One region of the Promicromonospora sp. NFX87 genome, then DNA from elsewhere that is predicted to be linked to it. Evidence: predicted binding sites of a transcription regulator. Region 1 holds the regulator's gene; each other region holds the start of a gene.
The links. The regulator LexA, encoded in region 1, represses DNA repair genes until DNA is damaged. The targets are predictions, from matches to a motif close to TCGAACANNTGTTCGA.
Positions count from the first base shown of each region.

Region 2: ACNYC2_RS17495 (LexA family protein) is a predicted target of LexA. The motif match lies at 1,893-1,908, and genes of this name have one in related genera.
Region 3: ACNYC2_RS12395 (DUF222 domain-containing protein) is a predicted target of LexA. The motif match lies at 2,078-2,093, and genes of this name have one in related genera.
Region 4: ACNYC2_RS07445 (DUF222 domain-containing protein) is a predicted target of LexA. The motif match lies at 1,863-1,878, and genes of this name have one in related genera.

Region 1 covers NZ_CP183413.1:4,005,963-4,009,743, reverse strand. Annotated here, with positions in the region: gene ACNYC2_RS18035 (ATP-dependent DNA helicase) at 1-316, shown strand, start outside; gene ACNYC2_RS18030 (L-lactate dehydrogenase) at 326-1,315, shown strand; gene lexA (transcriptional repressor LexA) at 1,400-2,215, opposite strand; gene ACNYC2_RS18020 (LysM peptidoglycan-binding domain-containing protein) at 2,403-2,849, shown strand; gene nrdR (transcriptional regulator NrdR) at 2,969-3,439, shown strand; gene ACNYC2_RS18010 (DUF5302 domain-containing protein) at 3,585-3,781, shown strand, end outside.
Region 2 covers NZ_CP183413.1:3,902,991-3,906,771, reverse strand. Annotated here, with positions in the region: gene ACNYC2_RS17505 (hypothetical protein) at 1-11, shown strand, start outside; gene ACNYC2_RS17500 (Y-family DNA polymerase) at 147-1,349, opposite strand; gene ACNYC2_RS17495 (LexA family protein) at 1,416-1,868, opposite strand; gene ACNYC2_RS17490 (ATP-dependent DNA ligase) at 1,995-3,020, shown strand; gene ACNYC2_RS17485 (hypothetical protein) at 3,286-3,781, opposite strand, start outside.
Region 3 covers NZ_CP183413.1:2,767,947-2,771,727, forward strand. Annotated here, with positions in the region: gene ACNYC2_RS12390 (virginiamycin B lyase family protein) at 1-343, shown strand, start outside; gene ACNYC2_RS12395 (DUF222 domain-containing protein) at 361-2,013, opposite strand; gene ACNYC2_RS12400 (VOC family protein) at 2,154-2,573, opposite strand; gene ACNYC2_RS12405 (DNA-binding protein) at 2,667-3,638, opposite strand.
Region 4 covers NZ_CP183413.1:1,650,140-1,653,920, reverse strand. Annotated here, with positions in the region: gene ACNYC2_RS07445 (DUF222 domain-containing protein) at 1-1,796, opposite strand, end outside; gene ACNYC2_RS07440 (hypothetical protein) at 2,062-3,093, opposite strand; gene ACNYC2_RS07435 (FtsK/SpoIIIE domain-containing protein) at 3,221-3,781, opposite strand, start outside.

The DNA.
Region 1 (3,781 bases):
GTGCCAGCTCGTGCTGATCGACCGCATCCCGTTCCCGCGCCCCGACGACCCGGTCAAGGCCGCCCGCGCCAAGGCCGTGGAGCAGGCGGGCGGCAACGGGTTCATGGCGGTGTCCGCGCAGCACGCGGCGCTGCTGCTCGCGCAGGGTGCCGGGCGTCTCGTGCGGAGCATGGACGACAGGGGAGTGGTGGCCGTCCTGGACCCGCGCCTCGCGACCGCGCGCTACGCCTCGTTCCTCACCCGTTCGATGCCGGGGTTCTGGCCGACCACAGACTCGGCGCTGGTGCGCGCCGCGCTGGCGAGGCTCGACACCTAACCTGGGGGCATGGCAGCCCTTTCGGACATCCCGGCCGTACGTCCCTCCAATGCCCGTACCACCAAGCTCGCGGTGGTGGGCGCGGGCGCTGTGGGCTCCACGCTGGCCTTCGCCGCGCTCGCGCGGGGCTCGGCGCGGACCATCGCCCTGCACGACGTCAACCGGGCGAAGGTCGAGGCCGAGGTGCTCGACCTCCAGCACGGCCTCATGTTCACGCCCCAGGCGCAGGTGATCGGCTCGGACGACGTTGCGGTGTGCGCGGGAGCCGACGTCGTGGTCGTGACCGCAGGGGCGAAGCAGAAGCCCGGGCAGACGCGGCTCGACCTCGCCGAGGGAACCATCGGGCTGATGCGCGACATCCTGCCCGGCCTCGTCGAGGTCGCGCCGGGTGCCACGTACGTCATGGTGACGAACCCGGTGGACGTCGTGACCTACGCGGCGCTCAAGATCTCCGGAGTGCCGCGCGAGCGGATGTTCGGCAGCGGTACGGTCCTGGACTCCTCCCGGCTGCGCGTGGTGCTCGCCGAGCGCTGCGGCGTGGCGGTGGGGAACGTGCACGCGTACATCGCCGGGGAGCACGGCGACTCGGAGATCGCGCTGTGGAGCTCGGCGTCGATCGGCGGCATGCCGCTGCTCGACTGGGAGCCGCTGGGCGGCAAGCCGCCGCTCGACGCGGCGGTCCGTACGGAGGTGCACCGCGAGGTCGTGGACTCCGCGTACCGGATCATCTCCGGCAAGGGGGCGACCAACTACGCCGTCGGCCTGGCCGCTACCCGCATCATCGAGGCGGTGCTCAAGGACGAGGGCCGGATCATGCCGGTGTCCTCGCTGCTGGACGACTACCACGGCATCAGCGACGTGTGCCTGTCCGTGCCGTCGCTCGTGGACCGGCGGGGTGTCACGGACAACGTGCGGGTGCCGATGTCCGATGACGAGCTGGCGGGCCTTCGTGCCTCGGCAGAGAACGTGCGGGCCGTGCAGAGGCGGTTCGGCTTCTGACGGCACCGCGAAGTAGAGCGCCTGTCCGCCCTACGCACGCTGAGCGTTGCGCAGGGCGGACAGGCGCTCTACTTCGCGGTCTTGTCAGAGGCTGCGGAGGACGGCGACCACGCGGCCGAGGATCTGGGCCTCGTCGCCGGGAATCGGCTCGTAAGCCGGGTTCTGCGGCAGCAGCAGCACATGACCGTCGGTCTGCTTGAACGTCTTGACCGTGGCCTCGCCGTCGATCATGGCGGCGACGATCTCGCCCTGCTCCGCGACGTTCTGCTGGCGCACGACCACCCAGTCCCCGTCGCAGATCGCGGCGTCGACCATCGAGTCGCCGGCGACCTTGAGGAGGAACAGCTCGCCGTCACCCACCAGCTGGCGGGGGAGCGGGAACACGTCCTCGACGACCTGTTCGGCGAGGATCGGGCCACCGGCCGCGATACGGCCCACGAGCGGTACGTACGACGGCGGGGGAGTGCTGGCGTCGTCGGGCACCGAGCCGCCCCAGTGGACCTGGCCGCTACGGCGCGGCTCGGGCCAGTGGATCTCGCCGCGGGTCGGCTTGTCGACCTGCTCGGCCATCGGCTCCACGAGCTCCATGGCACGCGGCCGGTTGGGGTCGCGGCGCAGGAAGCCCTTCTTCTCGAGCATCTGGAGCTGGTGCTTGACGCTCGACGGACTGGCCAGCCCGACGGCCTCGCCGATCTCACGCATCGACGGCGGGTAGCCCCGCGTCTCGAACGACTGCCGGATCGTGTCCAGCACGAGGCGCTGCCGTTCGGTGAGGCGGTCTGTCGGCGAGATCGTGTGCACGTCAGCGACCGCCTTGTCGGCCGGCGTGTCCAGCGTGGCGACGCCGGAGGCTGCCGTGTCGACGGCTCTCGTGTCGCTGGTCCCGTCCCGTCCCGTCATGCCCGTGCCCCTCCCGTTCCGACAAATGTTCTCCTGTGCGCTACCCACTCTAGGTCACAAACGCGCTCGGCTCAAACGAATGTTCGAGCGTGTCTCGACATGGACGGTGTCCCGTGCTACACAATGGTACGGGCGTTCGACGAACGCTTGTATGAACGACAGAAGCTCTGCACCTCGAGGAGGGGCCATGGGGGACGTGATCCCGCTGCGGCAGTACACCCCGACGTATGAACAGGCGTATGCGCCGTCGTATGGCCGGGCGTACGCACCGGCGGCCGGACCGGCTGCGCTCCGTGCGTACGCCCCGGCGGAAGGGCGCACGATCGCCGACCGGCTGGGCCTGGCCGGCCTGCGGCTCACGCGGCGTGGCCGCGTGGTCCTCGTGCTGCTGGCCATGCTCCTGCTCGCGCCGATGGTCACGTGGGGGGCGACGGCGGTCGCCAGCTCCCCGGGAGAACCCACCGAGGTCCGGGTGCATGCCGTGCAGCCGGGAGAGACGCTCTGGGGCTTCGCCCAGGAGGTCGCGAGGCCCGGCGAGGACGTGCGGCACGCGGTCGGCCGGCTGCAGGAGCTGAACGAGATGTCGACCGGCACGCTGCGCGTCGGGGAGCTGCTGCTCCTGCCCAAGGAGTGACGAAAGGCCTCGATTCGCCGACGAATGTTGCGGCTATGTTGCAAGGGGGTGGTTTGCCCGCTTACGGTCGGGGCGCGACCGGAGGCCTCCGGTCGATGGTCGACCACGCAGGAGTGAGCATGCACTGCCCGTTCTGTCGCCACGCCGACTCGCGTGTGGTGGACTCGCGGACCGCCGACGACGGCCTGTCGATCCGGCGCCGACGGCAGTGCCCGAACTGCAACCGACGGTTCACCACCGTGGAGACCGCGAGCCTGTCCGTGGTCAAGCGCTCCGGCGCCACGGAGCCGTTCAGCCGCGACAAGGTCGCCGCGGGTGTGCGCAAGGCGTGCCAGGGGCGCCCGGTGAGCGACGACGACCTGGCGATCCTGGCCCAGCGTGTCGAGGAGACCCTGCGGAGCAACGGCAGCGCGGAGATCGACGCGTACGAGGTGGGCCTCGCCATCCTCGGCCCGCTCCGCGAGCTCGACGAGGTGGCCTACCTCCGGTTCGCGAGCGTCTACCAGTCGTTCGACTCGCTCGAGGACTTCGAGAGCGCGATCACCTCGCTCCGTGCGGAGCGCGCCGAGCGGGCGGCCGCCCAGGCATAGGGCGTCGTGGGGCCGCCGCGCCGTCGTCGGCCGGAGTTGCCTCGGTGGAATCCAAAAATGTTGGCACCTGGCTGTGCCGTGGTGCAGGCTGGGGCCGACGACGGACCCGATCGAGGGACCCCCGGAACAAGAGGAGGTGATCGGTGTGACGGACGACAAGCCCAATGCCGAGGTAGCCGAGACCAAGGGCGCGGAAGAGCCCAAGGTCGCGACAGCGCCGAGCACGGACGCGAAGGCGAAGTTCAAGGAAGCTCTGGACCGCAAGAATGCGGCTCGGAGCCGGACCTCCGCGGGCGATGTGAACACTGGTGCGGTGCACGGTTCGGAGACGACGGGCCCCGT
Region 2 (3,781 bases), 100 kb from region 1:
CGGGACCCTGACGGTCCGCTTGCCCGCTGCGCTCCGTGCGTAGGCAGTCGTGCAGGCGCCACGGGTACGGGCTGGCGGGTTGACGGATGTGATGATTGCCCGAGCTCTTGCGTGCCGCTCGCCGTTGAGGGGCGCGTCCCACGGTGTTACGCCCGTACGGTGGCGAGCTCGGCCCAATGGGTCGTGGCCCGTGGGGTGAGCATCGCGCGCTTCATCTGCCAGGACGGACCCGGACGGAATCCGCCGTAGCCGAGCCCCAGGGATTCCTTGCCGGTCTTCTTCTGCACCCGGTCGATGAGAGTGGCAATCCCGGCGTCCTCGTGACGGGAGCGGAAGAGCTCGAACGGGAGCTGCGCGCCGGCGGGGGTGAGGTCGGTAAGCAACAGCCCGGCGCGCGCGTACCGGGCACCCTCGACGATCTGAGGCAGCAGGCAGTGGGCGGCCCGGGTCAGCTCGACGGGGTCAGCGGTCGGGAAAGGGAGACGCACCGCGACCGACGGGTGGTGCTTGTCCTGAGCCCAGTGGCTCGTGCCGGCGAACGCGGTCAAGGTCCGGGCGACCTGGGCGTGCTTGACCAAGCGCGTCGCGGCCTGCTGAGCGTAGATGCTCAGCGCCTGACGCATGGTCACGACGGAGGTGACCTTCTCGGAAAAAGAGCGCGACACGATGATCTGCTGCTTCTTCCCGGTGCGGTCCTCCTCGGGCCCGATGCACGCGACCCCACGCAACTCCAACGCGGTACGCATCACGACGACGTTGAACAGTGCTCGGATATGCGCCGGGTCGACGGTAGCCAGGTCCCAGACCGACAGGACGCCGTGCCCACCCAGGCGTTGCTCCAGGCGTGAGGCGATGCCCCAGACCTCGGAGACCGGCAGCGCCCGCATCAGCCTCTCGCGCCAGCCGGAGTCGATGGCCGGCCACACGCACACGCCGTCGAAGTCGCCGATCTTCTTCGCGGCGCGATTCGACAGCTTCGCCAGGGTGCGGGTCTCGGCGATCCCGACGCACACCGGCACACCGAGCAAGCGACGCATCGTGTTCTTGATGTCGTGCCCGAGCCGGGTCATCGCCTCCGGGTCCGCGGCAGTGCGCCGGTCGACGGTGAGGAAGGCCTCGTCGATCGAGTAGACGTCCAGGTCGTGGGTGAAGCGCTCGAGGACCTCCATCACGCGGCGGGACATGTCGCCGTAGAGCTCGTAATTGCTCGACACCGCCACGACGCCGGACCGGGCGGCCGTCGGGCGTAGCTCGAACCAGGCCTTGCCCAGGTCGAGACCGAGCGCCTTCGCCTCACGGGAGGCCGCGACGACCATGCCGTCGTTGTTGGACAGCACGACCAGCGGCACGCTCTGTAGGGCGGGGTTGAAGACCCGCTCGAAGGAGGTAGGCGGAGTTGACGTCGACGTGCGCGATCACCGGTGGCCTCGCAGGTGGTGGATGCAGTAGGTGACCACGCCCCAGATCTGCAGGTCGGATAGCTCGGGCACGGTGATGTCGGGGTGGTTCGCGTTGTCGGCCCGCAGCACGACGCCGTGCGGGCCAAGCTCGAGGCGCTTGACGGTCAGCTCGCCGTCCAGGACGGCGACGACGACGTCATCGTGGCGTGGTGTCTTGGACCGGTCGACGAGGAGCTCGTCGCCGTCGCTGATACCGGCCTCGATCATCGAGTCGCCAGAGGCGCGCACGATGAACGTGGCCGCGTGGTCGTGCACGAGCATCTCGGTCAGGTCGATCGCGCCGTCGTAGTAGTCCTGCGCGGGGGAGGGGAACCCTGCGGCGACGGAGACGGGAGCGATCCGCAGCGCGTTGGTGCTGGTGGGGCTGAGGGTGGCGGCGCTGGCGGGGCGTGGTGACAGGGCGAGCATTACGCCTCCCAGACCGCACGATGATAGTACATGCGTTCGAGTGTATGTCCGGAATGGCGCCGGGTAGCAATGATGCAGGTCAGCGGCCAGCGCGCGGAGTCATGGCTACGGGGTGACTGTTGACCTATGGCGGCAACCTTGCCTACCGGGCTCACTGGCCCGGTCCCGGTGGCCCTGGCTCGCGCTGTCGAGCAGATTCCGCGTGTAGGCGCGCTGCCTGGCGGGTGCAGGTTCGAGCCCAAATGGGACGGCTTTCGCCTGATCGTCACGAGTGATCAGGGCAGTACCAGCCTGTGGTCGCGCCGCGGCACCGACTTGTCGACGACGTTCCCCGAGATCACGGCAGCATGCGTAGACCAGCTCGCGCCCGGGACCGTGCTCGACGGTGAGGTGGTGATCTGGTCCTCCGGCCGTCTCGACTTCGGCGCTCTCCAGATGCGTATGGGACGGGGTCCTCGCAGCGCCGCCGCGCATGCGGCCAGTCACCCGGCCTCGTACGCCGCGTTCGACGTCCTGGCCAGCACCGGTCGGGATGTGCGCCGTCTGCCGTTCGACGAGCGCCGGCGCATCCTGGAACGGCTCGCCGCCGCCTGGCGCCCGCCGCTGAATCTCTCACCGGTCACGAATGATCGTGACGTCGCAACCGAGTGGTTCGAGACCTACTCAGCCGTCGGCATCGAGGGCCTCGTGATCAAGGGCGGAGGCCAGTCCTACCCAGCGGGCCAACGGGGTTGGTTGAAGGTCAAGCACCGCGAGACCGTCGACGTCATCTGCGGCGCGGTGATCGGCACAAGATCAGCCCCGCAGGAAGTCATCGCGGGTCTGATGATCGACGGCGAGCTGCGGATCGTCGGACGGACAACTCTCCTGTCACCGTCGGCTCGCCGCGCCCTGACGCCATGGCTCGTCCCACCAGCAGGAAAGCACCCCTGGCCCGTTCATGTGTCTCGGACGGCGCTGGCACGTTTCACGACCACACGGAACGACGTCATCAACCTGACCCTGGTCGACCCGATCGTGGTCGAGGTCAGAGCCGACGTGGGGTGGGACGGACACAGCTTCCGCCACCTCCTGCGGTTCCTGCGTCCCCGCCCCGACACCGAGGTCAGCAGCATCCGGCCGCCCAATGTCACAGGCTCTCCTGCCGCGTAAATCGTGCCGCGGGTTAGCCGGTGAGCGGTAGGGCTCAGCCGACCGGCCGAACCAGGTCGGGGCTGTCGTCGCGTACTTTCCCACGGCCATGTCGACCTTCACGCGAGTTAGGTGTGGCGTCGGGGTCGACGCGATCAGCGCATCGATCTGATCAGGGTCGGTCGGCTCCGGGTCGAGCCAGACATCCCATTTGTCGTCGGACAGCAGCCTAACCATCCATCGCCGAAGACCACGCCGTGTGAACCTTGCCCCGAGCGCAAGGTAGCTATTCGAGTTCGGTGACGCCGTACAGCATGCGGAGCCGGTGGGCGGTGGTGCCGCTGAACTGCCAAGGCAGGTTGGCCTCGGTTGGGTTCTCGACGTTCGCGCTGTGACCGGGCAGGTTCGCAAGTGGCAGATGCTTCATGATCGTGTTGAGGGCGATGAGGCTGGCCGGGAAGATCTTGTTGACGACGCTTCGCGCGTCGAGGACGAGCGTCCCATCGAGCGGATCGGTGGGTAGCGACGCACCCGCCCGGCGGACAGTGACGCCATGCCGGCCGACCCCAGGAAGCCACGCACCCTGTGTGACGCCGCCGGACGGCAGGACCTTGACTCCGAGATTGGCGGTGTTCCATCCGGGGTGACGCTTGCGCAGAAAGCCCCGAAGCTTGTCTTGTGTCTTCGGCTCAATGGTGATGTAGAAGCTGCCGTCGGCACGGGTGAGATCCAGGGCCTCGTTGTGGACGCTGTTACGAAGGGCGCGTAGAACCTCGAAGGTG
Region 3 (3,781 bases), 1.2 Mb from region 1:
GATCGGCCGCATCACCACCGACGGCGCGATCCAGGAGTTCCCGCTGCCCGACCGCGCGGCCAAGCCCCACGCCATCGTCGCCACCGGCACCGGTGACTGCTGGTTCACGGAATGGGGCGCCAACCGGATCGGCCACATCACCGTGCCGGACGATGTGGCCAACGATGCACCGAAGAGCGCCGGCGGCCACGAGGCGACCGGCAGCGACTCGACCAGCTACGCGGTGACCAGCCATGAGCTCCCCACACCGTCGTCCGAGCCGCACGGCATCACCGTCGGCGCGGACGGAGCACTCTGGGCGGCCCTGGAGATCGGCGCAGTCGCGCGCGTGGCCGCGCCGTAGCGCCGACCGGGTACGGGTCACGCGGCCCTGGGCCACGCGCGGCCCAGCTCGATCCGATGACCGTGCCGGCTGGTGAACGTCCACCGGCCCGGCTGATCCGGGTTCGCGCCGGCCTCCCAGGCCATCGTGATCCCGGTGGTGTCCACCAGCGTGTGGTGATGCCAGCACAACAGCGCCGAGTTCGCGACGGACGTCTCTCCGCCGTCGGCCCAGTGCCGTAGTGCGTGGTGCACCTCGCACCGGCTCGGAGGCTGATCGCACCCGGGGTAGACACAATGCTGGTCTCTCGCGATCACCGCTTTGCGCATCTGGCCTGTCACCGTGCGCTGCGCACGACCGACGTCGATAGCCGTCCCGTCCGCGCCGAACACGACGCGCGTGATCTCCGCATCGCACGTCAGCCGGCGCAGCAGATCACGCGGGACGACGCTGCCCGTCGCCGAAGCGCCGGTGAACGTCGCGGGCTGGGCCGTCAAGGACGTCAGGTCCGCGGGTCGGAGCCCGCCGGTGCCTGTGCGCACCGCTGCTTCGGTGTGCGCGGCTGCTCCCGTGTGCGTGGCGGCGGCTCGGTCCGTGTACCGGATCAGCTCCGTCAGCGAGACCGTGACGTGGACGTGCGGTCGCACCGCGGCACCCGTGCCGACACGACCGTTGTCCAGCACGTCCCGGGCGACGTCGGCCAGGGCCTGCGCACGGCGTTGCGTCGGCGTGCGGTCGTCGCCCGGCGTCGGAGCGCCCATCATCGAGCCGAGCACCGTCGCCAGCAGCTGCCCGTGCTCGTCCGTCAAGAACCCGTTGACGTGCCAGCCACCGAAGGTCGGGGAGACCTCCAGGTGCTCCCGCTCGGTAGCTCTCCGGTATCCGCGGTCGTCCGCGTCCGGGTCGACGACCTGCCCGAACCGCCTCAGCACCCGACGGAACCGCGACGGGTCACAAGCGCCCGCCAGGCCGGTCAGGTATTCCTCGCCGGTGATCGCCGGGGGACCGGGGCTGCCGTCCTCGGTCGAGCTGTCGACGCCCGGCTCCGCAGAGTCCGGCCCCACCGAATCCTGGTTCGTCGGCCCGGTGGTCGCCTCGTCGGTGCTCGCCCCGTCGCCGGTGGGTGAGTCGGAAGCGTGACCGGCCGGCGGGCTGGGAACTACAGCCGGCACCATGCCGGGCGGCAGATCATCCGGCTCGATCGGTGCGGCGAGCGCGGCCTTGCGGGCGTCGCTGGTCGGAGCCACGTCCACCAGTGCGCGGACGTGGTCGGCGCCGATACCGCCCGCGAGCGCCGTGGTGAGGGTGGAGGGCAGGTGGTCGCGCAGCGCTCGGCCGGTCCGGGTCTCACGCTTCGCGGTTGTCGTGCTGACGTTCTCCGTCCGCGCCAGCCAGGCCGAGAAGTTTCGTGCGCCTGTCGTCTGCCACGGGAGCTCCGCCTCGATGACGGGCAGCCAGGTGAGCCGGAGCGTGTCCAGCCGCGTTCCGAGTGCGCGGAGCCGGGGTGCGGCGGACGCAAGACGGGAGGCGGCGACGCCACCTGCCGCGGCGTGCCCGCCGATACCAGCCACCGCGTCGGGACCGGCCGACACGACAAGCTCGTCGGTCAGGGACTCCAGGTCGGTCAGCGCCTCTTCGAAGGTGCGGACTGCGGGCTCCTGACCGGACGGGGGCGGGATCGTGAATGCCATGGTGCGCCGCCTCCGTCCTCGTCTCTTGCGGTTCCCGGTGCGGGTACCTCACCTCTCGATTCTATCGAACGTGTGTACGCATGGTGCGCGCTGTTTGAAATCTGTGGATAACCTTTTAGCCGGCTCAGAGGCGTGAACCGTCAGCTGGAGAGCGGGTGCTGCTCCACGTAGTGCGGGTTGTACATGACCCCGAGGATGTTCCCGAACGGGTCCACCACAGCCGCGGTGACGAAGCCGAGGTCGCCTCGCGGGGTGATCGGCTGGTACTCGGTGGCGCCCAGCTCGATCAGGCGCGCCACCATGCCCTCCAGGTCGTCGACGTGCCAGTACATGAGCGCGCCGCCCGGCGCGGAGGGCAGGCCGGGCGGCGCGAAGGCCCGGCTGACGAGGCCGAGCTCTGCCTCGTTGTCGCCGATCCGGAACTCGGCGTAGGCCAGCGCCCCGTCCGGGCCGGGGCGCTGGAAGTACGGCTCCACCCCGAGCAGCTCGGTGTACCAGGCCGCGGCTGCGGTGACGTCGTCGGCCCAGTAGTTGATGGTGGCAAATCCGCGAAGGTTCATCAGGCCATCACAGCACCACCCACTGACACTCGTGCCCGCCGACGCGCGGGGCCCGCCGCTGGGCAGGGGTGATCTGACGTCGCCGCCTGCCGATCAGCCGCCCGAGCCCCCGGCAGGAACGGTCGACGGGATCGCAGCGGACGCAGCCGCCGCTTCCAGCGCCTCCCGCAGCCCGGCCGCCGTGCCCTCCGCCTGGGCCCGCGCCGCGATCGCCGCCATGCGGGTCTGCTCCGCCTCCGTCGCCTGCTCCCGCGCCGCCGCCAGAGCGTCACGCGATGCGACCAGCTCGCCCTCCAGCCGGGCGACCGACGCGTCTGCGACGGCGCGGGCCGTCTCGGCCGCCGCCTGGTCCCGGTGTGCCTGGGTGGCGTCGGTCCGGGCTGCCTCGAGCGCCTGGCGCACGTCGGCCAGGGACTCCCGCAGCCCGACGGCGGCGCCCTCTGCCTGCGCCCGGGCCGCCTCGGCGTCGGACCGTGCGCGTTCGGCAGCGGCCGTAGCGGCCCGCTCCTGGGCGAGCTCGTCCCGCGCGGCGTCGAGCGCCTGTCGCACGGCGGCCAGGTCGCTCTCCAGCCGGGCCGACGTCGCCACGGCGTCCGCCCGCTCCTTCTCCACCGCGGCACGATCCTCCTCGGCGGACCGCGCCTGCTCGCGCGCCGACTCCAGCACCGCACGGAACTGCGCGAGCTCCGCGTCAGCCTCGTCCACTCGCGCGGCCAGCGCATCCGCCTCGCCGACGACGGCGGTCAGCGCCTCGTCCTGCGCGGCGGCCGCTGCCTCGTGCTCGGACCGCGCCACCTCGACGGCCGCACCCCACAGCGCGTCGAGGCCACGCTCCACCAGCGCGGTGACCGCCGCCGGCAGCTCGGGGAGCGCCTGCCGCGCTTCGTTCTCCGCGGCTCTGCTGTCTCGCCACTCCCGCAGGTACTTCGTCGCCGCCGCGTTGGAGCAGCCCGCGCGCTCGCGCACGTTCGTCACCGTGACGGCAGCACCCTCCGCCGTCAGCGCCTCGGCTGCCTGGAAGACCCGTTCCTTGTCCCGCACGTTGATCCCCGATCCATCAGTCATTCCGGCCCACAGTTTCGCGCACAGTTTTCGCGCTCGTAGTAGTACGAGTAGTGCGACAATACTACTACTACTTCTCGTCCCACAAAGTACGCACCCGCTTTCCTGAAGCGGGTGCGTACTGGACCTAGAAATGGCTAGATATC
Region 4 (3,781 bases), 2.4 Mb from region 1:
TGCCCGCGGGCGTCGGTGAAGGCCCACCCGGTCTCCAGGAGGGCACCGGCCGTGGTGTTCGTGGCTGGCTTGCCGGTCCAGTGCATGGTGATGCCCTTGGTATCGACGAGCTGGTGGTGGTACCAGCACAGCAATGCACTGTTGGTCACTGAGGTGTCGCCGCCGTCGGCCCAGTGGGTGATCGCGTGGTGGACCTCGCACCGTGACGGTGGCTGGTCACATCCCGGGTAGACACAGTGCTGGTCGCGGGCGATCACAGCCCGGCGCATCTGTCCCGTCACGGTGCGTTGGGCCCGACCCACGTCGAGGACGGCGCCGTCGGGTCCGAACACGATCCGGGTGACCGCACTGTGACACGCCAGGCGGCGCACCAGCGCGCGTGGGGCACGACCACCGGTCTCGGTGAACACCGGACCACCGGAGGACAAGAACCCGGACACGGTCGTAGCCGCGGTACTCCAGCCACCCGGACCTCCGGTCGGACTTTCGGTGAGGCTCCCGCCAGGGCTTCCACTCGGGCTTCCATTCGGGCTTCCCGCCGGGCTATCGGTCGGGCTTCCGGCCGCTGGGCCGGTGCTCACCGGCCCTGCACCGACATCCGCACCCGAGTTGGTGCCAGTGCTGGTGCTGGTGCCAGTGCCAGTGCCAGTGCCAGTGCCAGCGCTGGTGCCGGTGTCCGGGACGCTCGGACTTGTGCCCGGGCGGTTGCCGCGCTCTGGTGCGGTCTGCCCGCAGGTCAGGCACAGGCCGTCCCGGGTCCGGGTGACCTGGGTGACGAACTCATTCCAGGACACCGTGACGTTCAGGTGCGGCGCGATCGCCGCCCCCGGAGAGGCCTGGTTCGTGTCCAGGACAACCCGCGCCACATCCGCGAGGCCTTGTGCGCGGCGTTGCGTGGTGGTGCGGCTGTCCTCTGCTGACGGGGCGCCCATCATGGCGTTGATTGCGGTCGTGAGCTGCAGGCCGTGCTCATCGGTGAGGAACCCGGCCACGTGGTACCCGCCGAACGTCTTGGCCAGGTCCAGGAACTCGCCCTGGGCGGCCTTGTCGTCGTCGAGGTCGTCGGTGTCGGGGTCGGTGATGGTCGCGAACCGGCGCGCCACCTTCCGGAACTGGTCCGCGTTCAACACATTGGCTTCGCGCAAGACGACGCCCTCACCGGTGACCAGGGTTCCCTCGGTGATCGCGGTCTCCAGGACCTGGGTGACCAGCTCACGGGTGGTGGTGCCGTCGGGGTCGTCTGCCGGGTCGGGGAAGTCGACCGCAACGGACTGGACGAACTGTTCCGGTGTGGTGGTGTGCCCGGTGCGGGTGTCGATCAACCAGGCCAGTGCGTCGGTACGGGTCTCGCTGGTGGGTGCAACCTCGGTCATCACCCGGGCGTGATCCGCGCCGAGGGTTCCGGCGACCAGCCGCTCCCGCGTCACGGGCAGCGCAGTGGCGAGACGGCGGGCGATCGTCATGTCCTTACCCGCGGTGGACGCGGAGATGCCTTCTCGCAGGCGCAGCCAGGTCGTGAACGTGCGGGCCGCGCCACCGGAGCGCCACGAGCCCTCGTTCTCGATGCGGGGCAGCAGGGTGTACCGGACACCGTCCAACCGGCCGGTCAGCCGACGAATACGGGTGTGCGCATCAGCCAGGCGAGTGATCGTCGGGGCGTCCCATCCGGTCAGGGTTTCGGGGTTTGTCAGGGCGGTGAGGTGGTCTATCTCGTTCTCGATCCGGGCCAGTACATCCTCGATCGAGGCCGGAGCAGGCAGGCCGCCGGCGGGTCCGTTGTTCGTCGTCTGCTCCACCGTTCCCACCCCCGCCCGACTCGATCACTTGCCTCTAGTTCTGACTTCCTCGCTGTACCTATTATCTCGAACACTCGTACGATCCGCTCGCCGGATTTCAAATCTGTGGATAACTTCTGACCGCCTCGATGCCGCCTCGGGTGACACCGAAATTTCCGCATGCCAAAGCCGTCCGCGACGCTTCGCACCTCACCGTTCGCCGGCCCGACCACCCATCCAGCGCACCGCCCAGCAGCTCCCCGCTGATCCGGCCAACCCGCTATCCCTACCGTCCGCGGGCCTCCCGGCGCCGGCGGCGGGCTTCGGCGGCGCGTTCCACGGCGTCGTCGAGCTCGTCCTCGAGGGCTTCCAGGTCGGTGCGTGCCTCGTTCGCCGTCTCCCGGGCGTCGTCGAGGGCCTCGCTCGCTGCGTCTCGCTCGGCGGTGAGCCGCTCCAGCTCCCGGTCGAGGCGCTCGACCTCGTCTTCCCCGCGCTCGATCACCTCGTCCGCGGCGCGAAGCCGCTCGCGAATCTCGTCACGGCGCGCCTCCAGCACATCGACCCGCGCGGAGGTCTCCTCCACCGCATGCTCCGCGGCGACCAGGTCCGCCTCCGCGGGATCGGTCTCGTCGGCGGTCGGCGCCTCCTTCGGCTTGGACCGCCCAGTCCTGTTCGACGCCGCCGCTTTCGGCGCCACAGCCGCTTTCGACCGCCCCGTCGCCCTCGGCCGCCCCTCGCCTTCCGGCTCTCCGGCATCCTCCGGCCCTCCGGCCTCCGACGTCGCCGGACGCAGCTCGACGAGCTCGGCCTCCTCGCCCTCCTCGTCCACTATCCCGAACCCGACGTGCTGCAGCGCCCGGGACAGACGTCCTGCACGGACCACCGCCGCGGCGTCCGGATCCATCACGGCGGCGGTCAGCGTCTCGGTCATCCGGTCGAGCACGGCGGACGACACGGACCGTCCGCCCACCTCGCCCGACTCGCGGACGGCGCGGACCAGTGCGTCGGTGCGCTCACGCCGCAGGTGGTCCAGCGCCCGGATGCGGGCGCGGTCCCGGTCCTGCGTAGCGGCACGCAGCTCGTCGCCGAGCGTCGCGAGCGCCCCGATCTCGTCGGGGTGCTCCCGCGCGACCTGGTTGATCACCCACGCGGCGACCGACGGTTTCCGCAGTCGCTTGACCCGCGCGGCACCCAGGCGGTCGCCGTTGTCCGTCGCCTGGCGGACGGCGGCGTCGCGCGCGGCGATGAACTCGTCGAGAGGCCTCGCGTAGAGCGCGTCGACGGCGGTGTCGAGATCGAACTGATCGTCCGCTGGCACGCACCTACGGTGGCACGACGACGGACGACGCGCGCGACCGCCACGCCCGTCCCCGCGCGCACCATCCGTGAACCCCGTCGCCAACCCAACCGCGACCCCCTACAGCGAGAACCCCTACAGCGAACCCCTACAGCGTCGGCACCAGCACCGTCATCAGCTCCCCCGACCCGAGGTGCACCAGCGCCTTGCCCGGCGTGACCTGCGTGGCGACGGCCGACCGCGGCAGGCTCGCGCCCACCAGGTCGCCGTCGAACCGGTCCTGGGGGCTGAGCAGCGCACCGCGCCGGCTCTTCTTGACGTCGACCTGCCAGCCGGAGAACCCGCCCGCCACCTCGGACGCGTCGCCGCCGAGGATCAGGCCGCGCCGGTTGTCGGCGGCCGTGCGCAGGTAGGCCCGGAGCCAGGTCTTCGCGGGGGCATCGGCCACGAGCTCGCCGTCGTCCACCACCAGCACCACCGGCGTACCGTCCGGGTCGAGGTGCGGCGCCAGCTCCTCCTCCGTGACCTCCGCACCGGTCAGCACGGCGCGCACGCCGGCCCGCCCCTCGAAGTCGCGCAGGACGCTCGGCCGCGGCGCGAGGATCACCACCTGGGTGCCGCCGCGCAGCAGCGACTCCGTCATGACCGCGAGCATCGTGGACCGGCCCGACTTGGACGGCCCGCCCACCAGGAACGCTGGCGCGTCCCC